2 regions of the Serratia sp. CoH_122_TC_1 genome follow, and region 1 is predicted to be linked to the other one. Evidence: predicted binding sites of a transcription regulator. Region 1 holds the regulator's gene; the other holds the start of a gene.
What was found. The regulator Fur, encoded in region 1, represses iron uptake genes when iron is present. The targets are predictions, from matches to a motif close to ATAATAATGAGAACNACTATCAA.
Positions count from the first base shown of each region.

Region 2: the regulator Fur is predicted to act here: its motif matches at 1,273-1,295, upstream of sufA (Fe-S cluster assembly scaffold SufA).

Region 1 covers NZ_JBXWLA010000015.1:44,428-49,175, reverse strand. The annotation lists gene AC2FC2_RS18760 (glycosyltransferase) at 1-1,830, shown strand, start outside; gene fur (ferric iron uptake transcriptional regulator) at 2,037-2,483, opposite strand; gene fldA (flavodoxin FldA) at 2,804-3,343, opposite strand; gene ybfE (LexA regulated protein) at 3,572-3,859, opposite strand; gene ybfF (esterase) at 4,151-4,748, opposite strand, start outside.
Region 2 covers NZ_JBXWLA010000003.1:288,468-293,215, reverse strand. The annotation lists gene menI (1,4-dihydroxy-2-naphthoyl-CoA hydrolase) at 1-334, shown strand, start outside; gene AC2FC2_RS05775 (hypothetical protein) at 386-790, opposite strand; gene sufA (Fe-S cluster assembly scaffold SufA) at 1,346-1,717, shown strand; gene sufB (Fe-S cluster assembly protein SufB) at 1,732-3,228, shown strand; gene sufC (Fe-S cluster assembly ATPase SufC) at 3,271-4,017, shown strand; gene sufD (Fe-S cluster assembly protein SufD) at 3,992-4,748, shown strand, end outside.

The DNA.
Region 1 (4,748 bases):
CGTTATCAACGTGGGGTGAATCAACTACGGGAATGGCTGTCTGCGCAGGGGCATTTATTTGATGCCGCACGCTGTTCTTCACTATTTTGCGTGCCCACGCGGGCACTTGCCGCAGGGGAACAATTGCTGCACCGCATTTGGTTGGGCGGAGCCATTCCTGACGACGCGCGAGAAGTTATCTCTCAGTGGGGGGATGCACAACAAGCGGTGAGTCGTGGCGAGGCTCGTGACTGGGTCGGCATGTTATGGGTTTGGGATGCAAAGCAGCTGGCAAAGGATGCCTGTTTCATTGCCTCACCCCAAACGCATGGCGGCCAGTTGGGTGAGTACGATGCCGGTAACCATCGCCTGCAGGTGCATTCGTTGAGTGAACTGGCGCAAAGAAGAGTCGGTAATAGTTTGGGGTTTATCCATCAGCTCCATGATAAACGCTATTACGCCACACTGTCCGACTACTTCCGCTTTTTGATTTTGATTGAGATGGGGGGCGTGTATATGGATATCGACACACTTCCCCACCGAGCGGCGACACTGTTTCTGATCAAGCCTGAGGTTCCGGACTATCTTCAGTTCCTGCCCGGAGGTGAAGTTAGCCACGTCAGTTGGTTGAATTTGTTCCTCGACGAAACGGGAATGATCATCAGCCGTAAGGGAGATATGGCGCTGTGCAGGATGTTAGCTGGGCTCGATCAAATTTATGCGGGGGAAAGCAGTGAGGTACCGGAAAGAAATCCGATTTATGAACGGAAGCTGTTCGATCCTTTTTACCAATTGTGGAGTCGCCATATTGAACGTACTTTCCTCAGCCACGATCGTTTTTGCCAGATGCATGGTGTTTTGTATGACGCAACCCCACAGGCGGTGACCTGCGGTATTCGCGGTATGCGGCTGCTGGAAGATGTGATCACCAATGAGCGGCTACCGTTGTCGCAAGAAGAAGAGCAGAGCTACCAGCAATGTGTTAGCCGGTTGGAAAATCTGGATTGGCAGCTTGAGCAGCCGCTGGATTTGGCACGCTATGCGGAAATATTTACCGTTGATGAAGTACCTCGCATGGCCTATCCGGCGCAGATTCGGTCCGACATCGATCATTACCACTACTATTCGGTGCTTTCTCATGATCAGCGGCTTGATCGGGTAAACCAGCTTTTTGGGGAGTACCTGATTGCCGACAACCGGCGGCAGATAGCGGCTGGGCATTACTGGCGTTCTGCCCAGGGGGGGGGGGAGGCTGTGCCGCCTGAACCGCGGGGATCGTTGCATTTCATGGCGGGACGGCAGGTGGGTGAAGCGGATAAGACCCGCATGGCAAAGCTGATTTTTAGCACGAGCTACCTGGAATACTGTTCCGTTGGCAATCGTGCTGGGCTGGATCTGGTGTCTTTGCAGCAGGCGCAAAATATCGAACCTTACCTGGATCTGATCACCGTGGCTTACGATCGGCGCGGTGAGTTTGTCGGTTTTTTCAATGCGGCGGCCGTCAGTGAACTGTATGCCATAGACACGGACTACCTTTATCGCGATGAAATGAAACCTCTTGATGAGGCTTACGACAGCTTTGTGCAAAGCCACTGTGTCGCTGACGATTATTTTGTCTGTAGCTTGGCGATTGAGAGCCAATTTCGGGGGCTGGGGTATTTTAACCAAATGTTTGCCTTGATTCAGCTACAGGCGGATCAACGCCAGGCGAAAAACATCGCGCTGTGCGTCTGGCAAAGTAGTGATGCCTGCAAAATGTATTTGAACAAGGGGTTCCGCATTCGTGGTGTGTTTGACCAAGCCAAGGCCATGTTTTTTGATCGGCTGCTCTTTCTTGAATATGCATTGTAACGAGTTTACTCATCCGCGTGTCGGCGGGGGAGTTGACGTTGAAGTGGGTGTAAGTGGGAAGTGAGAAGTACCGTGGAGAAGTGCCGCTGCAATTGTTGTCATTTAGCTATGATCTTTCCCCGGGCCTGTCCGGGGATTTTTTTATCTATTTGCTTCAGGCATAAAAAAACCGCCGTTAAGGCGGTTCTCAATGCCGGTTAAGGACATTATTTTTTGTCGTGCAGAGTGTCGTCTTCACGGCAGTCACCCGTTTCACAGTGGCCGTACAGGTACAGGCTGTGGTTGGTGAGCTTGATGCCGTGTTGTTTGGCGATATCACGCTGACGCACTTCGATAGATTCATCGCTGAATTCGATCACTTTGCCACAATCCAGGCAAATCAGGTGGTCGTGATGATGTTGCTGGGTCAGTTCGAACACGGACTTGCCGCCTTCGAAGTTGTGACGAGTCACAATGCCTGCATCATCAAATTGGTTCAGTACGCGGTAAACCGTAGCCAGGCCAATTTCTTCGCCCATATCTATCAGTTTTTTGTACAGATCTTCCGCACTGACGTGATGGCATTCCGGATTTTGCAGTACTTCCAGGATTTTGAGTCGCGGAAGCGTGACTTTTAAGCCGGCCTTCTTCAATGCGGTGTTGTTGTCAGTCATGCGGATTCAGTCCTGTTACTATGCTAATCAAGTTGAGGCGTTCTCGCCTGTGGCATCGGTCGGCACAAAGTGTTAATTGCGTCTCATTATAGAACCGGTTGGCCTAAATAGAAACCGCCGGTTGTTAACAAAGATATAATTGCACTATTGCATGTTGCACACGCAACGTCTTGATGGATGGGATAAACCGATATCTCAGTCTACCTTGACGATGTGAGAAGTTACAAATGTGTATCTTCTATTGCAGTAATCCGTACTGCCGATGACGGCCCTGCCGGCAACACTATGCACTTTGCAGGGCTTTTGTTCAACCTTTGGCGTTACCCGACGATCTCGGCCAGGCTCAACTCTTCGACGATTTGTTTTACCCAACCTTCGACACGTTCATTGGTCAGTTCTGGCTGGCGATCTTCGTCAATGGCGAGACCGATGAAGTGGCTGTCACTCGCCAAGCCTTTCGACGCTTCGAAGTGGTAACCTTTGGTTGGCCAGTGGCCTACAATGGCGGCGCCACGTGGTTCAATGATGTCGCGGATAGTCCCCATCGCATCACAGAAATATTCTGCATAGTCTTCTTGGTCGCCACAGCCAAACAGCGCAACCAGCTTACCGTTGAAGTCGATCTCTTCCAGCGTTGGGAAGAAGTCATCCCAGTCACACTGGGCTTCGCCGTAGTACCATGTCGGGATACCGAGCAACAGAATATCGAAACCTTCCAGGTCTTCTTTGCTGCTTTTGGCGATGTCGTGAATTTCGCAAACATCGTCGCCAAACTGTTGCTTAAGAATTTTCTGGATCATCTTGGCAATGTTTTCGGTATTGCCAGTGTCGCTGCCAAAGAAAATGCCTACATTAGCCATATCGCGTATAACCTTTAAATTCAATAAATTGCATTACACGATGTTAGCGCTGACCACGATAACACCGATTAAAATGATGCCATAGCAAGGGAAACCCTTACCGGTAATTGCGTATCATGCCAGAAATTTACCCCGGGGTTTTATCACGTTTATGCGATACCGGGTGGAATAAAACGATGTTGATCGGGCGTCATCCTTAACGCCGCGCCGCACGTGCGGCTGCAATGATCAATGTTCTGGCTGGTCGTCTGCCAGTTGCGCCAACAGCATTTGCTCAATAAGCTCGCTGCGACTGATATTACGCTGTTCCGCCAATTTGTTCAGGGCGTCCACCGCATCCGCGTTGATCTTCAGTTCCACACGCCGTAAGCCACGGACTTTATCGCGTCGAAGCTGATTACGCTTATTGATTCTAAGCTGTTCATCTCTGGATAGCGGGTTGGTTTTCGGGCGCCCCGGACGGCGTTCATCTGCGAACAGATCCAGCGTCGTGCGATCCGTTTGTTCTTTTGCCATAGGTAGCGGTACTGCAAGGGAGTTTGCATCAAAAAGCGCGTAAACGCTTCTGGATGGTTCGGTTAACACACTTCGGGCCAATAAACCCTAACCCAAATTCACCCCCAGCCCGGCGCTATTGAACACGCTTAGCACGGCGGCAAAATTATAGCGCGCCATATTACCCCAGCAGATGGAGCGACGACAATGTTTAACTGAGCCGAAAACGCGCTAAGCCGTTATCTTTAGCGCGTTTTTTCACCAGATGGCCGTTTTAGGGAGGATTCCTTCTCTGACAAGGGGGCAATTGGCTCAGGCTTCGCCGAGAAAACGGTGAATGGCACGTAACACGGCTTCTGGTTTTTCTGCATGAACCCAGTGCCCAGTGCCTGCAACCACGTGTGCACGTGCCTGTGGGAATTGACGGGCGATATCGGCGCGGTAGCTATCTTGTACATAGGGCGACAGCCCACCACGAATGAACAGCGTCGGGTGCGGCCAGGCGGGGACTTCCTGCCAGCCGGTGATATTTTCATATTGATCGATCAGCGCCGGTAGGTTGAAACGCCATTGGCCCTGATGGAATGACTTCAACAAGAACTGGATCACACCTTCTTCATCCAGATAGCTGCGCATCAACTCCGCAGCCTGTTGGCGCTGCGTGATGCCGGCTGCGCTGACGGCTTGTAACGCGGCAAAAATTTCGTCGTGGCGGCGAACGTGATAGTCCACCGGTGCAACGTCAATAATGATCAGTTTCTCCACTCGCTCTGGCGCGATGGCCGTCAGTGCCATCGCCGCTTTACCGCCCATTGAATGGCCGATAACAATGACCTTCTCCAGATGCAAATCATCCAGCAACGCCAGCAGATCCTGGGCCATTTCCGGGTAGGTCATTACCGCTGAGCGT
Region 2 (4,748 bases), on a different contig from region 1:
ATTTACCCGACTGGAGGACGATTATCTCGAAGCGACCATGCCGGTTGATCAGCGTACCCGGCAGCCGTTTGGCCTGTTGCACGGTGGTGCATCGGTAGTGCTGGCAGAATCGATGGGGTCGATGGCCGGTTACCTGTGTAGCGAAGGGGAACAGAAAGTGGTGGGGTTGGAAATCAACGCCAACCATCTGCGCGCGGTATTTGAAGGCCAGGTGCGCGGCGTGTGTCGGGCGTTGCATGTTGGGCGTCGCCATCAGGTGTGGCAGATAGAAATCTTCGATTCACGCGATCGCCTGTGCTGCACTTCACGCCTGACTACGGCCGTTATCGACTAGGTTTACCCCGCAGGTAGCCTTACCTGCGGGTATTTTTGCCATTCAGTCAGTTCACAACTGAAAGGGCACCCGCTTAACGAAGTCTTTCTGGAAGGCATTGGCCTTCTCCCAAGTGCCTTCCATTGCATATTTTTGACAGATTAAGGTCAGAGTATGACGGGCAAAATGATAGCTCTGAACCCGGAACAGCTGACAACGCTGTGGGTTGTTGATCTCTACGATCAGCCGGTTATGCAGTTTGCTCAACGCGTGCAGATAGCTTTCATCATCACCGTTTTCCAGACACAGATTGGCCATATTCAGGCTGACACTGTTGTAGCGTTTCAGATGGTTGATATTGCACTCCGGCCGTTTAAGCGACGCCTCTGCCATGTAGAAATCTACCGTAGCGTCGCGCACGCTGAATTTATAGTCATCAATTTTGCCCAGCAGCCACGCATTCATCGAGATATTCATTTGCCCGTGCTCAATTAGAATTGAATGATAATCATTATCATATTTATTGGTGCGTTCGTGATCAATCATTCTGTTGAAATTTTTATCGCCAGCAGGGGATGCATTGGGGGGACAGCATCCCAACATAGTCAGTAGCGACTAAACTTTAATCAGGGATTGCCGCTTTTGTTGGGACGGACGGAAAGGCAAAAGAGGGGGAAAAGCCGTTAATTGTCGATAAACGCATTTTTAAGACAGACAAAATTCAGAAATAGGTATTTTCTATGAATGTTTAAATCGACATAAAAAGCCCGGTTCTGTAAAGCCTTCGCGCCAGCGGGTAAGGGGCATGGTATGACAGGATGTACAGTAAATTCATAAGGATAAAATGATTCCATTTCCGACCGGCAGCGCCAGACGCGCTGACTGTCCCAGGCAGTTGCCGCATGCCAAAGCAAAAATCCGGGCTTTTGGCGGATAACCCCGCAAAACAAACGGTTGAAGTGATAATCGTTATCACTAACATAGTAGCAACCCAGATTGGCTGTGGTAAAACACGAGTGTGAGGTAGGCCATATGCAAACGGAAAATGTCGGCACTTTTTCTCTGGACGAAAATGTCTGGCAAGGCATTTTGCTCAGTGACAACGCCGTACAACAAATAACGAAACTAATGCAGCAGGATCCACAAGTGAAGGGGCTGCAACTCGGGGTCAAGCAGTCAGGCTGCGCCGGGTTTGCCTATGTGCTGGATCTCACCCGTGCTCCTGCTGACGACGACCTGCTGTTTGAGCGTGATGGCGCCAAACTGTATGTGCCGTTGAAAGCCATGCCGTTTATCGATGGCACCACGGTAGATTTTGTCCGTGAAGGGCTGAATCAGATATTCAAATTTAATAACCCTAAAGCTCAGCATGCCTGCGGGTGCGGCGAGAGTTTTGGCGTTTGAGCGATGCAATCAACATGACACGAAGCAATGTAGAAATGCCTAATGAAGTGCAGGCTTGGGTCAGCGAAGGTCGCTACAAAGAAGGTTTTTTTACCCAACTGGCCACCGATGAGTTAGCGAAGGGCATCAATGAAGACGTGGTGCGCGCCATCTCGGCCAAGCGTAATGAACCTGAGTGGATGCTGGAGTTCCGCCTTGAAGCCTACCGTGCCTGGCTGCAAATGGAAGAGCCACACTGGCTGAAAGCGAACTACGATCGGCTGAACTACCAGGACTACAGCTATTACTCCGCGCCCTCCTGTGGCAGTTGTGACGATGCCTGTGGATCCCAGCCGGGCGCAGAACAGCAACCGGGCGCACCGACCGATAACAACTACCTGACCAACGAGGTTGAGTTGGCGTTTAACCAACTCGGCGTCCCTGTGCGCGAAGGCAGTGAAGTCGCGGTCGATGCGATTTTTGACTCTGTCTCTGTCTCGACGACCTACCGCGAAAAGTTGGCGGAAAGCGGGGTCATTTTCTGCTCGTTCGGTGAGGCCATACACGAATACCCGGATCTGGTGCGTAAATACCTCGGTCGCGTCGTACCGTCCAACGACAATTTCTTCGCCGCACTGAACGCAGCGGTGGCTTCCGACGGGACCTTTGTCTATGTGCCGAAGGGCGTACGTTGCCCAATGGAACTGTCGACGTATTTCCGTATCAATGCCGCTAAAACCGGTCAGTTCGAACGCACCATACTGATCGCCGATGAGGGCAGTTATGTCAGCTACATCGAAGGCTGTTCGGCGCCGGTACGCGACAGTTACCAACTGCATGCCGCGGTGGTAGAAGTGATCCTGCACAAGGATGCCGAAGTGAAATATTCGACAGTGCAGAACTGGTTCTCTGGCGGTGACAGCAAGGGAGGCATCCTGAACTTTGTGACCAAGCGCGCATTGTGTGAAGGCGCAGGTTCAAAAATGTCATGGACTCAGTCGGAAACCGGCTCGGCAATCACCTGGAAATACCCTAGCGTGATCCTGCAGGGGGATAATTCTATCGGTGAGTTCTTCTCGGTAGCCCTGACCAGCGGCCATCAGCAGGCCGACACCGGCACCAAGATGATCCACATCGGCAAAAATACCCGTTCAACCATCATCGCCAAAGGTATCTCTGCCGGACACAGCGAGAATACCTACCGTGGCCTGGTGAAGATCCTGCCGGGGGCAGAAAACGCGCGTAACTTTACCCAATGCGACTCGATGTTGATTGGGCCGGACAGCGGTGCCCATACCTTCCCGTACGTTGAAGCGCGTAACAACAGTGCCCAGTTGGAACATGAAGCGACGACATCAAAAATTGGCGATGACCAACTGTTCTATTGTTTGCAGCGCGGCATTAGCGAAGACAATGCCATTTCGATGATTGTTAACGGATTCTGTAAGGACGTGTTCTCTGAGCTACCGCTGGAGTTCGCCGTCGAGGCGCAGAAGTTATTGGCCATCAGCCTGGAACACAGCGTGGGCTAAACGCCGGATTTACAGCGCGACAGCGCGATCTAAGGACACTGCATGTTAAGTATCAAGAATTTAAAAGTCAGCGCGGAAGGCAACGAAATCCTTAAGGGATTGAACCTGGAGATTAAACCGGGTGAAGTGCATGCCATCATGGGGCCGAATGGTTCAGGCAAGAGCACGCTTTCGGCAACGCTGGCGGGACGCGAAGAATATGAAGTCACCGAAGGTGAAGTGACCTTTAAAGGTAAGGATTTGCTTGAGCTGGACCCGGAAGATCGTGCGGGTGAGGGCGTATTCCTGGCCTTCCAATATCCGGTGGAGATCCCCGGCGTCAGCAACCATTTCTTCCTGCAAACTTCGGTTAACGCCGTACGCAAATACCGCCAGCAAGAACCGCTCGACCGTTTCGACTTCGCTGATTTTATTGAAGAAAAAATTGAATTGTTGAACATGCCTCCTGACTTACTGACCCGTTCGGTCAACGTCGGTTTCTCTGGCGGTGAGAAAAAACGTAATGACATCCTCCAGATGGCGGCGCTGGAGCCGGATCTCTGTATTTTGGACGAAACCGACTCCGGTTTGGATATTGATGCGCTGAAGATTGTCGCTAACGGCGTGAACTCGCTGCGTGATGGTAAGCGTTCGTTCATTATCGTTACGCACTACCAACGTATCCTGGACTACATCAAGCCGGATTACGTCCATGTTCTTTCTCAGGGGCGCATCGTCAAGTCCGGCGATTTCTCTCTGGTGAAACAGTTGGAGGAGCAGGGCTATGGCTGGCTTACCGACGAACAATAACGCGCGCGCGCTGCAACAACTGTATAGCCTGTTTGAAGCACGCGGTGGTGAGCACTCTGCCCATGCATTGGCACACTGGCAACAGGCTTTGCGCTTAGGGTGGCCGACGCGCAAGCATGAAAACTGGAAATACACACCGCTGGAAGGTTTGCTTGAACAGCAGTTCCTTGAGCCACTGGTGGAGCCAGTCACTGCCGCGCAGTTGGATGCGTTGGCGCTGGCGATTGATGCTTATCGGCTGGTCTTTGTTGACGGGCGTTTTTGTGCGGCGTTGAGCGACAGCGACCTGGGTGATTATCAGTTCGACATCGCACCCTACGGGACGTTACAGGCGTTACCCGAACCGATCCAGCCCGAGATCTTTCTGCATCTGACGGAAAGCCTGGCGCAGGAAACCAGCATTGTTCGCGTGGCCGCCGGTAAAATCGCGGCGCGACCGCTGTATCTGCTGCATATCAGCAGCGGACGCGGGGCTGAAGGTGAGGTGAATACCGTGCATCACCGCCATCACCTTGATATTGCGCGTAATGCGCAGGCCGAGGTGATAGAGCATTACGTTAGCCTGAACCAGGCTGCGCATTTCACTGGCGCGCGCCTCACCGCTAACATCGGTGATAATGCCCAATTGAACCATTGCAAGTTGGCGTTTGAGAGCCAGCCGAGTTACCACTTCGCCCATAACGATCTGGTGATTGGCCGCGATGCACGGGTGAAGAGCGACAGCTTCCTGT